Regions from separate parts of the Nesterenkonia sp. K-15-9-6 genome, predicted to be linked through region 1. Evidence: predicted binding sites of a transcription regulator. Region 1 holds the regulator's gene; each other region holds the start of a gene.
The links. The regulator HrcA, encoded in region 1, represses chaperone genes, less so after heat shock. The targets are predictions, from matches to a motif close to TTNGCACTCGNNNNNNNCGAGTGCNAA.

Region 1 (6,511 bases):
GTGGCGGCAGAGACCACCAGGTGATGTGCCCGCCCGAGTCGGCGTGGAGAGAGCGTGGCCAGCACGACGCCGCCGGCCAGCAGCACCAGCGCGGCGACGAGGGCTGCCAGGGCGACGTCATCGAGGAGGAACAGCACCGCCACCGTGACCAGCACGACCGCCGCGCTGGCGAAGATCCACCGCCACAGCTGCAGCGCCACGGTGTGCGGCACCGGCTCCAGCAGGATCTTCTGGACGGCTCGCGAGCCCTGCCTCTCTGCGATGTCCTCCGCCTCGCGCCGGGAGAGACGCATGAAGGCGGCCTCGGCGGTGGAGAGCACCGCGGCGACGGCGGCGCACAGCAGACCCGCCAGGGCGAGCAGAACGCTGCTCATGGTCCGTCGACGGTCGGGGTCGGGGCCCGTCGCCCGAGGAACTCTTCCAGGAGCCGTGCCTGGAGCGCGAACATCACCTGACGTTCGTCCTGCTCGACATGGTCGTGTCCGAGCAGGTGCAGGACCCCGTGGACCGTGAGCAGGGCGAGCTCGTCACCGGTCCCGTGTCCGGCCGCCTCCGCCTGCCGCCGCGCCACCTCAGGGCAGATCACGATGTCACCGAGCATGCCCTCGGCCACGGGCTCCTCGGCGGTGCCCGGGCGCAGCTCGTCCATGGGCAGGCTCATCACGTCGGTGGGACCGGGCAGGTCCATCCAGTCGAGGTGCAGCTGCGCCATCCGGGCCTCGTCGACGAGGGTCACGGTCAGCTCGACCTCCCGAGAGAGATGCAGCCGGGCATAGAGCATCCCGGTGAGGCGCCCGAGCATCTCCTGCACGTCCTCCGCCAGCGCGGAGGAGCCGGACTCATCGCTGATCGCCACACCCGCCGGCCGCGTGCAGGCAGATTCCGAGGACGGCATCAGCGCTCGTCCTCGGCCATGGCGGTCCTCTCGCTGCGGGGCCGCCGTCGGTCCTGCGGGCTCCGACGAGCGCCCTGGGGCCCACCGCCTGTCCCCGTGGAACGTCGGCTGTCCTGCCGCTGCTGGAAGGACTCATAGGCGTCGACGATCCGGCCCACGAGCTGATGCCGGACGACGTCCTGGGAGCCCAGGCGGGAGATCGTGATGCCCTCGACGCCGTCGAGGATGTCCAGCACGGTCCGCAGGCCCGAGTCGGTGCCATGCGGCAGGTCCACCTGGGTGATGTCTCCGGTGACCACGATCTTGGAGTTGAAGCCCAACCGGGTCAGGAACATCTTCATCTGTTCGGCGGTGGTGTTCTGGGCCTCGTCGAGGATGATGAAGGAGTCGTTGAGCGTCCGGCCACGCATGTAGGCCAGCGGAGCCACCTCGATGATCCCGGACTCCATGAGCCGCGGGATCGACTCCGGGTCGATCATGTCGTGCAGCGCGTCGTAGAGAGGGCGCAGATAGGGGTCGATCTTCTCGTTGAGGCTGCCCGGCAGGAACCCGAGCCTCTCCCCCGCCTCGACGGCGGGCCGCGTGAGGATGATGCGGTTGATCTCCTTGGCCTGCAGGGCCTGTACGGCCTTGGCCATGGCCAAGTAGGTCTTGCCGGTGCCGGCGGGTCCGATCCCGAAGACCACGGTGGCCTCGTCGATCTGATCCACATAGGTCTGCTGGTTCGCCGTCTTGGGCCGGATGGTCTTGCCCCGGTGGGACAGGATATTGGTGGTGATCATCCGGGCGGAGGCTCCGGCCTGGTTCGCCCGCACCATGGTCGCGACCTGCTCGACGATCTCCTCGCCCACCGTGGTGCCGGAGGCCGCCAGGCTCTTGAGCTGCGAGAGGATCTCCACGATCTGCCGGACGTCCTGCTCGGGGCCCGCGACCGTGATCAGCTGGTCCCGCAGGCCGATGGACGCCGCCGGGCAGATGCCCTGGAGGATGCGGATCGCCAGATCCTGCGGGCCGAGGGCACGGAACATCGTGTCGGAGTCGGCGAAGTGCACCGTGCGTTCGATGCTGCCCACCGGAGAGGCCGCGGCGCCGGCGGCCACACCGGAGGTGGAGTCGGCGGGGGTGAAGGGAGTATCAGTCATCGGTGCTCAGTCTACTGGTGATGTCGTCGGGAGCTTCCTCGCGCTCCCACCTGCCCAGCAGCACCTGTACGCCGGCCAGGGCGGCCGGCCCTGCCGTCGACGAACGCAGCACAGTGCGCCCCAGGCGCGCCACCCGAGCACCTGCGGCGACCAGCCGCTCGATCTCGCCCCGCGAGATCCCTCCCTCCGGGCCCACCAGCAGATGCAGCTCCTCGACGTTGGAAGCATCGACGTCCTGCAGCGCGCCGGCCAGAGTGTGCTCGTCAGACTCATGGAGCACCACGACGGCCCGCCGCGGATCCGCGGCAGCTGCCGCCGCATACTGCGCGGTGGTGTGCAGCTGCTCCACCTCGGGGACGGCGGTGCGGCGCGTCTGCTTGGCCGCGGCCCGGACCGTCGAGACCCACTCCGCGTGCTTCTTCGCCTCCCGACCCGCCTTCCAGCGGGCCACGGAGCGCTCGGCCTGCCACGGCACGATCCGGTCCACGCCGAGCTCCGTGGCGGACTCGATCGCCTGCAGGTCCCGACGGTCCTTCGCCAGCGCCTGGACCAGCACAAGACGGGGACGCTCGTCGGGCTCTTCCTCGACGGCGGAGACCTCCACCGTCAGCACACCGGCCCCCGTCTCGACCACCGATCCGGTGACCCGCAGCCGGCGCGTGTCGGAGAGGTGGACCTCCTCCCCGACCTCGAGGCGCATCACCGTGGCCGCGTGGTGGCCCTCCGCGCCGTCGAGCCGGACGTGGTCGCCGCAGGAGACGCCGTCGAGCCGTCCCGGCGCCAGGTGGAACAGCGGAGCTGTCACAGGCTGTCCCAGGCCTCGCGGAGTTTGGCGAACATCCCCCGGTGCTCCGTGGTGGACTCCCCCAGCTCCTCGTCACGCTCGGCGGCCAGCTCACGGAGCAGCTCGCGCTGGCGATCAGTCAGCTTGGTGGGGGTCTCGACCTTCAGATGCACCTTCAGCGCACCGCGGCCGCCGCCGCGCAGGTGCGCGACACCGCGGTCCCGCAGCGTCAGCACCTCGCCCGACTGCGTGCCCGGCTTGACCTCGATCTCCTCGGTCCCGTCGAAGGTCTCCAGACTGACCGTGGTGCCGAGGGCGGCGGCCGTCATGGGGATGGACACGGTGGCGTGCAGGTCGTTCCCGCGTCGGGTGAAGACGTCGTGGGGCCGGACGTCCACCTCGATGAACAGGTCGCCGTGCGGCCCGCCGGCCAGTCCGGCCTCCCCTTCCCCGGCGAGGTGGATGCGGTTGCCCTTGTCCACGCCGGCGGGGATCTTGACCTTCAGCGTGCGGCGTTCGCGCACCCTGCCCTGTCCGTCGCACTCCTGACACGGGTCCTCGATGATGCTGCCGAAGCCGGAGCACCGGGCGCAGGCTTCGGTCTGCAGGACGGTGCCCAGGATGGAGCGCATGGGCCGCTGGACCTGGCCCTGACCGTGGCAGTCGGGGCAGGTCGTCGGGCTGGTCCCCTCCCGCGTGCACGAGCCATGGCAGACAGAGCACGTGACCGCCGTCTCGATCTCCACCTCCTTGGTGGTGCCGAACACGGCGTCCTTGAGATCGATGCGCACGCGGATGAGGGAGTCTTGGCCGCGCCGGGTGCGGGAGGCCGGACCCGAGGCTCCGGCGCCGAAGAACGTCTCGAAGATGTCGCTGAAGCCGCCGAAGCCCTGGCCCCCTCCCCCGAATCCGCCGCCGAAGGGCGACCGGCCGTTCTCGTCACCGGTGGCGTCATAGTTGCGGCGCTTCTCCGGGTCGGAGAGCACCTCATAGGCGCGTCCGATGAGCTTGAACTGATCGGCGGCGTCCTCCGAGGGGTTCACATCCGGATGCAGCCTGCGCGCCTTCTTCCGGTACGCCTTCTTGATCTCATCGGTCGACGCCTCTCGGCTCACGCCGAGCGCCTCGTAGTAGTCAGTCACTTCTCACCCTTCAGAGAGAATCCGGGACAGGTACCGTGCCATGGCTCGCACCGCCGACATGGTGGAGCCGTAGTCCATGCGTGTGGGCCCGACGACACCGAGCTTCGCGGCGTCGCCGCCGTCGCCGACCGCGTACTCCGCAGCGACCACCGAGGTCTCGGACAGCGAGTCATGGCTCGTCTCATGACCGATCCGCACGGAGAGGCCACGGCGGTCCTGCTCCATCTCGGTGAGCAGGCGCAGCAGGACCACCTGCTCCTCGAGGGCCTCCAGGACGGGACCGAGCGAGGGGCCCAGGTCGCGGTCAGACCTGGCGAGGTTAGCAGTGCCGGCCATGATGATGCGATCCACCCGTCCGGACTCCAGCACCGCCTCCACCGTGTGGGCGACGATCGCGAGGCTGGAGCGCAGCGACGGCTCGACCGAGCCGAGCAGGCGGTCCACCGGCAGCGGCAGCGCCGAGGCGGACCGGTTGTGGAGCTCCCCGGCGAGCCGCTGACCGAGCACCTGCAGCGAATCGTCGTCCACAGGCTCCGGCAGTGTGGCCATCCGCTGCTCCACCTTCCCGGAGGAGAGGATCACGACCACCAGCACCTTGAGCGGCCCCATGGACAGGACCTCGATGTGCCGGATGCGCGCCGTGGACTGCTGGGGGTGCTGCAGGACGGCGACCTGGTTGGTGAGCATGGCCAGCAGACGCACGGTCTGCTCCAGCATGGCGTCATGGTCGTCTGCGGCCTCCACCAGGGTGTCCATCGCGCGACGCTCGGCCCGCGACAGCGGACGGACCTCGGTGATGCGGTCCACGAAGAGCCGATACCCCTGGTCGGTGGGGATCCGGCCCGCGGAGGTATGTGGGGCCGCGATGAGGCCCTCGGCCTCCAGGAAGGCCATGTCATTGCGGATGGTGGCCGGAGAGACCTCGAGGTTGTGGCGATCCACCAGCGCCTTGGACCCGACAGGCTCCTGGGTCTGGACGTAGTCCTCCACGATCGCACGCAGCACCTGCAGGCGACGGGTGTCAGACATCGCTGGTCTCCTCTCCCGGCGGCGATTGGCACTCTCCTGCGACAAGTGCCAATTCTAGCGCGTGTCGTCGGGATCCGCCGAAGTCGGCGCCGCCGCTGCTAGGCTCCCGGGCTGTGACATCTCCTCACTTCCCCACCGACTGGTCCGCCTGGGGCCCCGCGGACATGGCCGAACGGCGTCGCGCCCAGTACCGTGAGGTTCCGCCGCTCCCCGCCGACCACGGCACCGTGGTGGAGGAGACCGAGTCGGGGTGGGTCGGTGCCGTGGTGGGTGTGGAGGCGGCCGGCGGCATCCGCGTGGTCCGCCTGGAGGACCGCCACGGCCGCAGCCGGGCCTTCCCACTGGGGCACGGGTTCCTGCACGACGGCGCCCCGGTGGAGCTGGTCCCGCCGAAGCCTCGCACCGCCCCGCAGGGCCCCCGCCGCACCGCATCGGGCTCGCTGGCTGTGGAGGGCGCCCGGGCACGAGTCGCCCGGGCCTCCCGGATCTGGGTGGAGGGCACCCATGACGCCGAACTGGTCGAGAAGGTCTGGGGCGAGGACCTGCGGCTCGAGGGAGTCGTCGTCGAACCTCTGCACGGCGCAGACGACCTCGTCGGGGCCCTGCGGGAGTTCGGACCGAGCCGGGACCGTCGAGTGGGTGTGCTGCTGGACCACCTCGTCCCGGGCTCCAAGGAGAGCCGCATTGCGGCCGAGGCCATGTCCATGCCGGGGGCGGCCGGCAACGTGACAGTACTGGGCCACCCCTATGTGGACGTCTGGCAGGCGGTGAAGCCCCAGCTCGTGGGACTTCAGGCCTGGCCCGACATCCCTCGGCACATCGACATCAAAGTGGGCACCCTCCAGGCACTCGGCTGGCCGCATTCCGGGCAGCGGGACATCGCCGCCGGCTGGAAGCGGATCCTGGGGACGGTCTCCAGCTACACCGACCTGGAACCGGCCCTGCTGGGACGGGTCGAGGAGCTCATCGACTTCGTCACCGGCTGACGCCTGCGCCCGGCGGCTCCGCGGGGGTGTCGCCGGCAGCCCACGTCCAGGAGGGGGCGGTAGAATCTGCCTCATCCGTGCAGGCCCCCCGGGTCCGCACGACCGCCATCCCACGAGCATCAGAGAGGGGCGCCGTGCCACAGTCCGAGCCGCCACATCCGCAGCAGCCGAACTCGGGCGACCGTCACCGGCCTGCGGACCGACGCCGCCAGCACGCCGGGGACTCCGAGCGCGTCGAGGGCTCCGCCGACGCGGCGCTGCCACTGACCCCTTCGGAGGACCGTCGCTGGGCGACGCTGTCCCACTTCGGCGGGCTCATGGGCTGCGTGCCGTCGCTGATCATCTACCTCGTGTTCCGGGACCGAGGTCCGTTCACCGCACAGGAGTCCAAGGAGGCCCTGAACTTCACCCTGCCGCTGACCGTGGTGATGCTCGTCTGCTACGTGCTGGCGCTGATCCCCGCCATCGGGTGGATCTTCGGACTGGCCGCCGTCTTCCTGTGGGTCGTGATGACGATCTCAGGTCTCGTGGCG
Region 2 (6,511 bases), on a different contig from region 1:
TCATGTCCAGCACGCCACGGGTGTGACCGTTGGCGGTGTCCACCACCAGCACGTCCGCGCCGGCCTCGATCAGCGTCATGGCCCGCTCGAAGCCCTCGCCGAAGAACCCGACGGCCGCACCCACGCGCAGCCGTCCCTCGGAGTCCTTGGTGGCCTCGGGGTACTTGTCCGCCTTGTCGAAGTCCTTGATGGTGATCAGGCCGGTGAGGCGGCCGTCGTCGTCGACCAGCGGCAGCTTCTCCACCCGATGCTCGGAGAAGAGAGCGATGACCTCCTCGCGCGCGATGCCCTCCTGAGCCGTGATGAGCGGCTGCGGGGTCATCTTCTCGTAGACCTTGGTGGTCAGGAAGTCCTCGGGCGCCACGAAGCGGATGTCCCGGTTGGTGATGATGCCCAGCAGCTTCCGCTCGGCGTCGACCACCGGCAGCCCGGAGACGCGGTAGTGGGCGCAGAGGTCGTCGAGGTCCTTCAGCGTCGCGTCCGGGGTGATGGTCACCGGGTCGGAGATCATGCCGGACTCCGACCGCTTGACCTGGTCGATCTGCTTGGCCTGCTCGTCGATGGAGAGGTTGCGGTGCAGGATGCCGACGCCGCCGAGCCGGGCGAGCGCGATCGCCATCGGCGCCTCGGTGACGGTGTCCATGGCGGCCGAGGCCACCGGCGTGTTCAGCGTGATGTTCCGGGTGAACTGCGTGGAGGTGTCGGCGTCGGACGGGATCACGTCGGTGGCGCCGGGCAGCAGGAGGACGTCGTCGTAGGTCAGCCCTACGAAGCCGAAGGGGTCGTGTTCCTCTGCGGTGGTCTCTGTCACGGGTGTCGCCTCTCCAGGGTGTCGTCGATGCGGGTCGCTTGAGGACCGGCGGCTGCGGCGTCGTCGGTGTTCGGGCCACAACAAGTCTACTGCCGCGAGGATTCCTGTGCGGCGCGCCCGATTCCGCCTCAGGACGCGGCCGTGCACCCCGTCCGGAGCCCTTCAGCTCACCCAATGTGACAGCATATGAACTTATCTGTTCATATTTATGAAGATATCCCGCATAGTGGTGTCAGGCACTTCTGCACCGGAAGCAGCACCACACAGACTCGCAGCGAAAGGCACCAGCACATCATGAGCACCGACGAGGCACCCTCCCCCGAGCAGACGCCGGGCTCCGGCCGAGGATCCAGCGGCAAGCTGGCCCTCGCCTTCGTGGCGGTGGCCGCCCTGGCCGCCACCGCCGGAGGCGTGGTCACCAACAGCATCGGCGGCGGGGACGACGCCGCCAGCGCCGGCACCGGCTCCGGCGGCGGCGATCAGGCCACCACCGTGGCGAATGTTCAGGTCGCGGGCGAACACCGCGGCTACGACGAGGTCCACCAGGGCGGCGACGAGGACCTGGAGAACGTCCTGGTCTCCACCGACTGGCTGGCCGACCGCCTGGACGAGGGCGACCTCGCCGAGCAGGGCATCGTCCTGATCGACGTCTCCGAGGAGCTGCCCACCTCCGAGCTGACCCCCTACTCCGAGGCCCACATCCCCCAGGCGCAGTACGTGAACTGGTCCACCGAGTTCACCCAGCCCAACACCCGCGAGTTCATCTCCCAGGACGAGTTCACCGAGCTGGCCCAGTCCCTGGGCATCGACGACGGCGACACCGTCGTGCTCTACGGCGACTCCAACAACTGGTTCGCCGCCTACGCCGCCTGGGTGTTCAAGCTCTACGGCGCCGAGGACGTCCGCCTGCTCGACGGCGGCCTGCACAAGTGGGAGGTCTACGACGAGCGCGAGCTGACCGAGGAGGTCCCCGACGTCGCCGAAGGCACCTGGGAGGCCCAGCCGCAGAACCTCGACATCCGCGCCCTGCAGCCCGAAGTCCTCGAGGTGGCCGAGGAGAACGTCGACGGCGAGTCCGCCACCACCCTGGTGGACATCCGCTCCGCCGACGAGCACGACGGCGCGATCGGCGTGGACCCGGAGATCTTCGAGGGCGAGTCCACCTCCATCTGGGGGCACATCCCCGGCTCGGTCAACGTCTCCTGGGGCACCATCGTCGATGAGGAGACCGGCCAGTTCCTGCCGGCCGACGAGATCCGGGCCATCTACGAGGACGCCGGCGTCGACCTCGACAGCCCGATCATCACCTACTGCCGCATCGGCGAGCGCGCCTCCCACACCTGGTTCGCCCTGAGCCAGATCCTGGGAGCCGACACCCAGGTCTACGACGGCTCCTGGACCGAGTGGGGCAACTCGGTGGGCGTGCCGGTGGCCAACAACACCGACCAGCGCGCCGGCCTGTGGGGCAGCGGCGGCTCGTGAGCGCCACCGCTGAGACCACCTCGACGGAGCCCGTCCGCCACTCCGGCGGACCGGGCTCCGTCTCGGTCCGTGCCGACCGTCCCCTGGGCTGGACCCGGGCGGACACGGTGCGCACATCCGTCGCGCTCGCGATCGCAGCGCTGCTGCTCGGACTGGCCGGCTGGCTGACCGTCACCGACGGCGAGGGTCTGGGAGGGTCGAACGCCGCCTTCGCCCTGCTGATCGGTGCCGGCCTCGGCATCCTGTTCGAACGCGGCCGCTACTGCTTCTTCTGCGTGTTCCGTGACTTCTTCGAGAAGGGGAACTCGCGCGGACTCTACGCCGTGCTGGTCTCCATCGCCGTGGGGATGATCGGCTACGCCGTCGTCTTCTCCATGCGTGTGTCCAACCCCACCGGGGGCACCATTCCCTCGGACGCCCACATCGCCCCGGTCTCCCTGGCGCTGGTGATCGCCGGCCTGGCCTTCGGACTCGGGATGGTGATCTCCGGGGGCTGCATCGCCGGGCACCTGTATCGGCTCCCCGAAGGGCACCTGCGCTCCCTGCCGGCGCTGGTCGGCGTCGTGCTGGGCTTCGGCGCGGGATTCCTCTCCTGGGACACCATGTACTCCGGGTTCATCGCCGGGGCGCCGGTCCCCTGGCTGCCCGCCGGCGGCGGCTACACCACCGCGGTCGTGCTGCAGCTGGGCGTGCTGGTCGGACTCGGGATCTGGCTGCTGCGGTGGAACCCGCCGGTGACGGGCCGCGGGGACCGCGTGGTCGACGCCACCGAGGTCCGCCGCCTCGTGTTCTTCAAGCGCTGGCCGGCGCTGGCCACCGGTGCCGCCGTCGGGATCCTGGCCGTGCTGGCCTACTACAAGGACCAGCCGCTGGGCGTGACCAGCCAGATCTCCTCACTGACCCGCACCGGCATGGACGCCGCCGGGCTGCTGCCGAACTTCATGCCAGGCCTGGACGAGCGCCTCGCCGGCTGCGTGGCGGTGGTGGTGCACACCATCACCACCAACGGGTGGCTGATCGCCGGCATCGTGCTGGCCTCGCTGGCCGCCGCGCTGCCGGGGCGCCGGGTCAAGGTGGAGCCGCTGACCGGCTGGAATTCGCTCACCGCGGTGATCGGCGGAGTCCTGCTGGGCTGGGGTTCGATGATCGGGCTGGGCTGCACCATCGGCGTACTGCTCTCCGGGACCCAGGCGATGGCGCTCTCCGGCTGGGTCTTCGGCGCGGCCGTGGTCGTCGCCGCCGGCGTCGGGTTCAAGCTTGGGCTGCATCGCCGCGCCAACCCTGGGGTGTACCGCTGAGCAGGTCCCTCAGGGAAGGCCACGGACCCGCAGTCCGGCACGTCACAGGGACGGCCTTAGCACTCTGCTTGACCGAGTGCTAAGGCCGTCCTAAAGTTTGTGTTGGCACTCGAGGCCATCGAGTGCTGATGCGGCGTCGGCGTCACCGGCGCCGAAGGCCTGAAGGGGCGCCGTCCGGCACCGCGACGACGGATCGGTCACTCCCAAGGCGCGCAACAACCCCGGCCTGGGGCACGGCGTCGGCGTCACACGACGCGCGGCCCGGGCCTGTGAACAGACCCGATTCGACATCACGCAAAGGAGAGTACTGACGTGTCAGTCTCCATCAAGCCCCTCGAGGATCGTATTGTTGTCCGCCCCCTGGAAGCTGAGCAGACCACCGCTTCCGGTCTGGTGATCCCGGACACCGCCAAGGAGAAGCCCCAGGAGGGCGAGGTCGTGGCCGTGGGCCCGGGCCGTGTCGACGACAAGGGCAACCGCGTGCCGGTCGACGTCGCCGAGGGCGACGTCGTCATCTACTCCAAGTTCGGCGGCACCGAGGTCAAGGTCGGCGGCGACGAGTTCCTCGTCCTCAACGCCCGCGACGTCCTGGCTGTCGTCGAGAAGTGATCGCGGATCCTCCGCACACCTCTCGAGACCCGCATCTGACTCGCAAAGGAAGCAACTCATATGGCAAAGCAGCTTGAGTTCGACGATGCCGCCCGGAAGGCACTCGAGGCCGGCATCGACAAGCTCGCCGACACCGTCAAGGTGACGCTGGGCCCCAAGGGCCGCAACGTCGTCCTGGACAAGTCCTGGGGCGCACCGACCATCACCAACGACGGCGTCACGATCGCCCGCGAGATCGAGGTCGAGGACTCCTACGAGAACCTCGGCGCTCAGCTCGCCAAGGAGGTCGCCACCAAGACCAACGACGTCGCCGGCGACGGCACCACCACCGCCACCGTGCTCGCCCAGGCCCTGGTCAAGGAAGGCCTGCGCAACGTGGCCGCCGGTGCCGCTCCGGGTGAGATCAAGCGCGGCATCGAGACCGCCGTCACCGCGGTGACCGAGCGTCTGAAGACCAACGCCCGCGACGTCGAGGGCCCCCAGGTGGCCCACGTCGCCGCGATCTCCGCCCAGAACGACGAGGTCGGCGAGCTCATCGCCCGCGCCTTCGACGCAGTGGGCACCGAGGGCGTGATCACCATCGAGGAGTCCTCCACGACGTCGACCGAGCTCGACATCACCGAGGGCATGCAGTTCGACAAGGGCTACCTCTCCCCGCACTTCGTCACTGACGCTGACCGTCAGGAGGCCGTGCTGGAGGATGCCCAGATCCTCATCCACCAGGGCAAGATCTCCAACATGCAGGAGTTCCTGCCGCTGCTGGAGAAGGTGCTGCAGTCCAAGAAGCCGCTGTTCATCATCGCCGAGGACGTCGAGGGCGAGGCGCTCTCCACCCTGGTGGTGAACAAGATCCGCGGCACCCTGAACGCTGTGGCTGTCAAGGCTCCGGGCTTCGGCGACCGCCGCAAGGCCATGCTGGAGGACATCGCGATCCTCACCGGCGCCCAGGTGGTCTCCCCCGACCTCGGTCTGAAGCTGGACCAGGTGGGCACCGAGGTGCTCGGCTCCGCACGCCGCGTGACCGTCACCAAGGACAACACCACCATCGTCGACGGCGCCGGCTCGAAGGAGGACGTCGAGGCCCGTGCCGCCACGATCAAGGCGCAGGCTGACGCGACCGACTCCGAGTGGGACCGTGAGAAGCTGCAGGAGCGGCTGGCCAAGCTGGCCGGCGGCATCGGCGTCATCAAGGTCGGTGCGGCCACCGAGGTGGAGCTCAAGGAGCGCAAGCACCGCATCGAGGACGCCGTGTCCTCCACGCGTGCCGCGCTCGAGGAGGGCATCGTCGCCGGCGGTGGCACCGCGCTGATCAACGCGCTGTCCGCCCTGGACGAGGACACGAACGTCCAGGCGCTCGAGGGCGACGCCGCCGCTGCGGTGGGCATCGTCCGCCGGGCGCTGGTGCAGCCGCTGCGCTGGATCGCCCAGAACGCCGGCGAGGACGGCTTCGTCGTCGCCTCCAAGGTCGCGGACCTGGAGCCGAACCACGGCTTCAACGCCAAGACCGGCGTCTACGGCGACCTGATCGCCGACGGCGTCATCGACCCGGTCAAGGTCACCCGCTCTGCCCTGCAGAACGCCGCCTCCATCGCGGCGCTGGTGCTGACCACCGAGACGCTCGTCGTCGAGAAGAAGGACGACGAGGAGGAGTGATCTCCGCACGCTGAGATCCCTCTGCCGAGACAGGGGCCCTGGCCACGTCACCCGACGGGCCAGGGCCCCTTCTCTGTCCACGGGCTCTCTGCGCTGAGTTGGTCTGGAGTTTTGGGTACTCGACTCGATCGAGTCGAGTACCCACAACTCCAGACCAACTCACGCGCGCTCGGGCCCCGCGCAGACCAGCTCGGAGAGCACTCTCTCGCTGTCCCGACTCCATTGACACGATTTTGTTTTTCGAGACCCTTGAAATGTGAGCCAGGCCACAGTAGGTTCAACGCAGGGAGATGGAAAGCGTATTCCAATGGACGCGAGGCAGTTCTCCCGGCCTCACCGATACTGACGGAGAGAGTCCCATGCCCATCCCGCGGCATCACAACCATCCACAGGCCGAAGACAGACCACCGCGACGACGGCCCCTCCGACTCCTCGGAGCGGCGGCCCTCGTCGGACTTTTGGCAAGCGCTTCCCTCATCGGTTCGCCGGACCAACCCGCGGAGGCAGCTCCAGAGAGCGACCTGCCACCCACCGGCATGCCCTATGAGAACTACCCCGCCCTGAAGGATCAGTACGAGGACTACTTCCACTTCGGCATCTTCGGGCGCGGAGAGATGGAAGGACTGATCTACAACTACGCCTCCTACACGCCGGGCAA
Region 3 (6,511 bases), on a different contig from region 1:
CGCCCATGCCGCCCATCGGGTCCATGCCCTCGGCGCCGGCGCCGCCGGCGTTCTTCTCGGGCTTGTCGGCCACGACGGCCTCAGTGGTGAGGAAGAGGCTGGCGATGGAGGCCGCGTTCTGCAGTGCCGAACGGGTCACCTTCACCGGGTCGTTGACGCCGGCGGCCAGCAGGTCCTCGTACACGCCGGTGGCGGCGTTGAGACCGGTGCCGTCGGCCAGACCCTTGACCTTCTCGGCCACCACGCCGGGCTCGAGGCCGGCGTTGATGGCGATCTGCTTCAGCGGGGCCTCCACGGCGAACTTCACGATGTTCGCACCGGTGGCCTCGTCGCCCTCCAGGGACAGGGACTGGAACGCCCGGGCGCCGGCCTGGATGAGAGCGGCGCCACCGCCGGCGACGATGCCCTCGTCCACGGCGGCCTTCGCGTTGCGCACGGCGTCCTCGATGCGGTGCTTGCGCTCCTTGAGCTCCACCTCGGTGGCAGCACCGGCCTTGATGACGGCCACGCCGCCGGCCAGCTTCGCCAGGCGCTCCTGCAGCTTCTCGCGGTCGTAGTCCGAGTCGCTGTTCTCGATCTCGGCCTTGATCTGGGAGACGCGGCCGGCGATCTCGTCGGCGTCGCCGGCGCCCTCGACGATGGTGGTCTCGTCCTTGGTGACCACGACCTTGCGGGCGGTGCCCAGCAGGTCCAGGGTGGCGTTCTCCAGCTTGAGTCCGACCTCCTCGGCGATGACCTGGCCACCGGTGAGGATGGCGATGTCGGCCAGCATGGCCTTGCGGCGGTCGCCGAAGCCGGGGGCCTTGACGGCCACGGACTTGAAGGTGCCCTTGAGCTTGTTGACCACCAGAGCGGCCAGGGCCTCACCCTCGACGTCCTCCGCGATGACCAGCAGCGGCTTGCCGGACTGCATGACCTGCTCCAGGACGCCGATGACGTCCTTGACCGAGGAGATCTTGGAGTTCGCGATCAGGATGTACGGGTCCTCGAGGACCGCTTCCTGACGCTCGGCGTCGGTGACGAAGTAGCCGGAGAGGTAGCCCTTGTCGAAGCGCATGCCCTCGGTGAGCTCGAGCTCCAGACCGAAGGTGTTGGACTCCTCGACGGTGATGACGCCTTCCTTGCCCACCTTGTCGAGCGCCTCGGCGATCAGCTCACCGATCTGGTTGTCGGCGGCGGAGATCGATGCGGTGGCGGCGATCTGCTCCTTGGTCTCGATCTCCTTGGCGGACTTGAAGAGCTCCTCGGTGACCGCCTCGACGGCCTTGTCGATGCCGCGCTTCAGGCCCATCGGGTCGGCACCGGCGGCCACGTTGCGCAGGCCCTCCTTGACGAGCGCCTGGGCCAGCACGGTGGCGGTGGTGGTGCCGTCACCGGCGACGTCGTCGGTCTTCTTGGCGACCTCCTTGACCAGCTCGGCGCCGATCTTCTCGTAGGGGTCCTCCAGCTCGATCTCCTTGGCGATCGAGACGCCGTCGTTGGTGATGGTGGGGGCGCCCCACTGCTTCTCCAGCACGACGTTGCGGCCGCGGGGGCCCAAGGTGACCTTGACGGCGTCGGCGAGGCTGTTCAGGCCCCGCTCGAGGCCCCGGCGGGCCTCTTCGTCGAATGCAATGGTCTTAGCCATATCGGCACGTGTCCTTCCTGGACTGCGGGTGATGATGATTCAGACGTGTTCGCGTCAATCGGGTCGAACCTTGAGAGGTGCCCGCGACGGACGGCCGCACCCCCGCGTCACCGGGGGCGCATGGTTTCGGTGGCCTCACCTGTTCAGGTTCATCCCACTCGCCGCCGCAGGAGGCTGCACCCGTCACCGGGCTGGCAGTCTCCGGGGGAGAGTGCTAGCTCAATTTTTAGCACTCTGTGCAGGCGAGTGCAAACCCCTGAGGTGAGCTCCCGCCTGCTGCTGCGCGGCTGATCTCACTCGGCGAAATCGCCGTCGACCACGACGGCCACCGAACTCCACGCGCTGTTCTCCTCCACCCGCTCGATGCCGAGATTCTGCCCCACGTCCTCGGCGTGCTCCTCGGAGCCCGCCGGGTAGAAGACCACGGGGGTCTCGACGTCGTCGTAGGTCCACTCGGCCACGTAGGTGACGTTGTAGCCCATCTCCTCCAGCGTGGCCGCGGCCTCGGATTCGGCGCCCTCGTAGCCCAGGACCTGTACGGCCGCCTCGGTGTCCGCGGCGGTGCCGGTGGGCTCCTCCTCGGCACCCTCCTCGCCGTCCTCGGCGGCGCCGTCCTCGGAACCCTCGTCCTCGCCGTCGGACTCCTCCTGGGCCTGGTCCTGATCGGAGGCCTCGGTGTCGCCGTCGCGCAGGGTGGGCAGCACGAAGTAACTGACGACGCCGACCGTCAGGGCCAGAACCGCGAGCAGCCCGATCCACTTCAGGCCCCCGCCCCGGGAGCCCGTGGAGGCCTCGGCCGGAGCACGGTGCTTGCCGGCCTCGCCCTGCTGATAGGGAGGGACGTCGTCGAACTCGTCGTGCGGGAACTTGCTCATGGTGTGGCGATCCTCAGGCTGTGCGCGGACTGCGGACGGACGGTGAGGCGGACCGGAGAGCCCGGCCCGCTCGTGGCATCGGAGCTCAACATCCCGGAGCTCAACATCTCAGGGCTCGTCATCTCAGGGCTCGTGATCGCGGGACTCCTCATCTCGACGGTCACCGGCGGGAGGCCCGAGCCCGCTGCCGCGCGTCGCGTTGGCGGCGCAGGCGCTTGACGAGCATGGGGTCGTGGGCGAGGGCCGCCTCGGAGTCGATGAGCCGGTTGAGCAGCTGGTAGTAGGACACCGCTGAGATGCCCAGCTGATCGCTGATCGCCTGGTCCTTGGCCCCGGCGTACTTCCACCATTGGCGCTCCAGGGCCAGGATCTGCTGCTCCTGCTCGGTCAGTTCCCCGGCGTCAGACGGCGCGTCCGCGACCTCGTCACGGGTGACGGCTTCGGCCGAGCTGGCAGAGCTCATCGATGCCTCCTGATCTCGATTCGGGCCGATGCGCGACCGGCCCGCTGGTTCTGCGCCCATCCTACGGCCCGGAGCAGGCACGACGGCGCATATCACCCGCTGTGTGTTCGCTGCCACAGGGACGCCCGGCGCACGGCGGACTCTCTCCAGTCCGGCCGCGCCCCGCACGTCGAGGAGTCATTTCCCCGCGCATCACCCCCTGGGCAACGCGCGCAAGCTTCCTGAGATGCACCGGAAATCGCCTCCTGGATCCTCCGCGGACCACCTCCGGGCGCATGACGAGCGACCACGCACCTCCCAGGCACCCTCTAAGGTGGTGGCCCATGAAGCTCTCCGAGAACCTCGTCGCACCTCTGGAGTCCGGCTGGGAGCGGGCCCTGGCCGAGCAGGAGCCGCAGTTCGCCCGCGTCCGCGAGGAGCTGACCCGCCGCCGGGCCTCCGGCGAACACGTGCTGCCCGCCCCGGAGGCCGTGCTGCGCGCCTTCCGGCAGCCCTTCGACGACGTCCGGGTCCTGATCCTCGGCCAGGATCCCTACCCCACCCCGGGGCATCCGATCGGCATGTCCTTCGCCGTAGCCCCGGATGTGCGGCCGCTGCCCCGCAGCCTGCAGAACATCTTCCGAGAGCTGCATCAGGACCTCGGCATCGAGCCCGCTCCGCATGGCGATCTCACGGCGTGGAGCCGGCAGGGGGTGCTGATGCTCAACAGGGTCCTCACCGTCACCGCAGGCAGCCCGGGCTCGCACCGGGGCATCGGATGGGAGCAGATCACCGAGGCCGCCGTCCGGTCGCTGGTGGCCCGGGACACCCCGCTGGTCTCCATCCTGTGGGGCGCCGATGCGCGGCGCCTGCAGCCGCTGCTGAATGCGGGAGACCACACGGCAGTGATCACCAGCCCGCACCCCTCGCCGCTGTCCGCCCATCGAGGCTTCTTCGGCTCGCGGCCGTTCTCCCGGACCAACGACGCTCTGCAGCACCTGGGCGCGGCTCCGGTGGACTGGCGCCTGACCGCACCCGCCTGACCGCACCCGTCTGACTGCTCAGCGGCGTCGGCCGCGGGACCGCTCGTTGGACTGCAGCCCCGAGGTGAACGGACGCATCAGCACATCGCCGAGCACGATGCCGGCGGCGATGCCCAGGATGATGATCAGGGCGCTGAACAGCTCGGTCAGCCCGCCCATCATCGAGTCCACCAGGGTGACCTCGGGGTTGTCGAGAGCGATCTGATACATGCCCCGGAAGACCATGAGACCCGGGAGCATGAACATCATGCCCGGCACGGCGACCACCAGCTGCGGGGCGCCCATGCGCAGCGCCACCACACGGCCCAGCGCGCCGACCACCGTCGCGCCCAGGATCGGGGTCATCCGCTCCCCCAGCCCGATCAGCTCACCGGCATAGAACAGCAGGAAGCCCAGGGCCGAGACGGCACCGGTGGGCAGCAGCATCTTCCAGCGCGCCTGCTCCACGACGGCGGCGGCCATCGCGGCGACGAACACCAGCGCCACCAGCACGGTCGGATGGTAGATGCGGGTCAGCCCCACCGCCACCTCGATGTGCGGGGCACCCAGCAGGTCGGCCAGCACGACGCCGGCCATGATGCCCGCTGTCATCCCCGCGAAGGCGATCATCGCGGAGACCAGACGTCCGGCAGACGTGATGGGGAAGCCGTTGATCGCGTCCTGGATGGCGGAGACCACCCGGGCCGAGGGCAGCAGGATCATCAGCCCGCCGGCCACCACCATGGACGGAGTGATGGGCGCGTCCAGCATGAAGGCGCCCATGGCGATGAAGGTGGCCATGAAACCGCCGGCGGCCAGGGTGAAGAACTCCGGGACCCTCCAGACCGCCAGCTGACGGGTGATGCCCAGCACCACCAGGGTCGCGGCGAAGCCGAGGGCGGCGTCCAGAAGCGGGGCTCCGAGGAAGCTCGCGAACAGGCTGGCGAACAGAGCTCCGGCCAGGTTCACCATCCAGCGCGGATACGGCTTGGGCTCCCGGGTGATCTCCTGGAGCCGCTCGGCCGACTCGCCGCGGGTGAGCCGCCCGGAGATGATGTCGGTGACCAGCTCATGCACCGCGGCCAGGGCCTTGTAGTTCCGGGACCAGGAACGCACCACGCGCACCCGGGAGTAGGGGATCTTGCCGTCCGGTGCCCAGTTGAGGCTGATCGACTGGTTGGTGATGTCGACGTCGGTGTTCTTCATCCCGAAGGCCGCGGTGACCGCGATGATCGAGGTCTCCACCTCCAGGGCGCCGGCCCCGTACCGGAACAGCGCCTCCCCCAGGTCGAGGACGAAGGCGATCGTGGCCAGTTCGTCCGAGTCCACCGGCTGCTCGGCCTGACGGGGGTTCGCGTAGGGGGTGCCCACGAGCCGGTCCACCAACGGCACGGCCTGGGTGTGGGTCGTCTCGGCCCGCATGATGCGGCGCAGCACGTTCTGCGGCCGCACCTTCTGCTCGAACACGGAGCGGTCGAACAGCGGGGGCAGCTTCAGCTGGTCCGCCAGTTTCGTCCCTGCGGGGCGGAGCACGGAGCGACGACGGATCGGTTCGCTGGCGGGCGCGGCGGAGACCTCGTGCGGGTCCGCCGCCAGGGCGCGGTCGCCGGGGATCTGAGGCCCCAGCGCCTCGGTCTGGGCCCAGTCTCCGACGGGGGTCCACTCGCCGGTGGACACCCGGTCCGCAGGGCGCTCCGGGTGCCCCAGCTCCTGACGGGCTTCATCGAAGGTGTGCGTGTGGGGCCGCGGCAGCGGTGAGGTGGGAGGACCGGACTGGACGTGCTGACCGGGATGCCCAGGATGCCCGTGCTGGCCGAGGTCAGGGCTGTCGACCGGGGAGTCATAGAAGGCGTCGGGGGCGTACTCGTGGCGGACCGCCTCCACTTCGGCCTGGGCGGCTTCCTCCTGGGCACGCTCGGCCGCCTCGGCGTCGTATTCCTCCCATTCCAAGGTGGCCTCGGCCTCCCGGGAGGCCTGCCAGGAGGAGGCGATGCTGCCGGTCAGGGCACGGACGAATCCGGTGGAGGTGTCCTCCTCCTCGTCCTCGCCGGCGGAGGCTGGCCGCACCACCGGGATGAGGGTGACCTCGGCGTCGGGCTCGGAGATGACGGGGTCGATGGCCTCGACGGCGTCCGTGCTGGCATGGTGCTCCCCCAGCCCGTGCTGGTCGCCCGACGTCCCCGGCCCGCCCGACTCGTCCGGACCGGCCACGCCATCCGTCCCGCAGCGGGCCTCGTCCTCGTGCGGCTGGACGTCGCGGGTGCCCCTGCGGCCCTGCTGAGCTGCCACTGCCCCTCCCTTCAGGATGTCTCGGATCGTCTCCCAATCTACGCGGTGGGGCTCGCGGCGGGGTCGAGCGCCCGAGGCGTCGTGGGGGTCCTGGACCCGCCGATCGCCGATCGGGACGATCTGGAAGCGGGCGACGGTACAGAACCGCCCCGCCGGTCGCCGGCCAGAGTGGCGGCGGCCCGACAGGGCGGTGTGCTGCGAAATGGTGGATCCGAATGGACTCGAACCATCGACCTCTCGCGTGTGAAGCGAGCGC

Region 2: the regulator HrcA is predicted to act here: its motif matches at 3,648-3,674, upstream of groES (co-chaperone GroES).
Region 3: the regulator HrcA is predicted to act here: its motif matches at 1,854-1,880, upstream of groL (chaperonin GroEL).

Annotation. Positions count from the first base shown of each region.
Region 1 covers NZ_JBQYEY010000001.1:37,690-44,200, reverse strand. Annotated here, with positions in the region: gene SD455_RS00190 (CBS domain-containing protein) at 1-374, opposite strand, end outside; gene ybeY (rRNA maturation RNase YbeY) at 371-895, opposite strand; gene SD455_RS00180 (PhoH family protein) at 895-2,037, opposite strand; gene SD455_RS00175 (16S rRNA (uracil(1498)-N(3))-methyltransferase) at 2,030-2,842, opposite strand; gene dnaJ (molecular chaperone DnaJ) at 2,839-3,963, opposite strand; gene hrcA (heat-inducible transcriptional repressor HrcA) at 3,967-4,992, opposite strand; gene SD455_RS00160 (DUF3097 family protein) at 5,157-5,978, shown strand; gene SD455_RS00155 (DUF4870 domain-containing protein) at 6,113-6,511, shown strand, end outside.
Region 2 covers NZ_JBQYEY010000002.1:128,143-134,653, forward strand. Annotated here, with positions in the region: gene guaB (IMP dehydrogenase) at 1-811, opposite strand, end outside; gene SD455_RS01835 (sulfurtransferase) at 1,106-2,293, shown strand; gene SD455_RS01840 (YeeE/YedE family protein) at 2,290-3,591, shown strand; gene groES (co-chaperone GroES) at 3,904-4,200, shown strand; gene groL (chaperonin GroEL) at 4,261-5,853, shown strand; gene SD455_RS01855 (endo-1,4-beta-xylanase) at 6,390-6,511, shown strand, end outside.
Region 3 covers NZ_JBQYEY010000015.1:21,072-27,582, reverse strand. Annotated here, with positions in the region: gene groL (chaperonin GroEL) at 1-1,627, opposite strand, end outside; gene SD455_RS10560 (LytR C-terminal domain-containing protein) at 1,921-2,502, opposite strand; gene SD455_RS10555 (DUF3263 domain-containing protein) at 2,663-2,965, opposite strand; gene SD455_RS10550 (uracil-DNA glycosylase) at 3,289-3,987, shown strand; gene SD455_RS10545 (threonine/serine exporter family protein) at 4,006-6,255, opposite strand; tRNA gene SD455_RS10540 (tRNA-Val) at 6,459-6,511, opposite strand, start outside.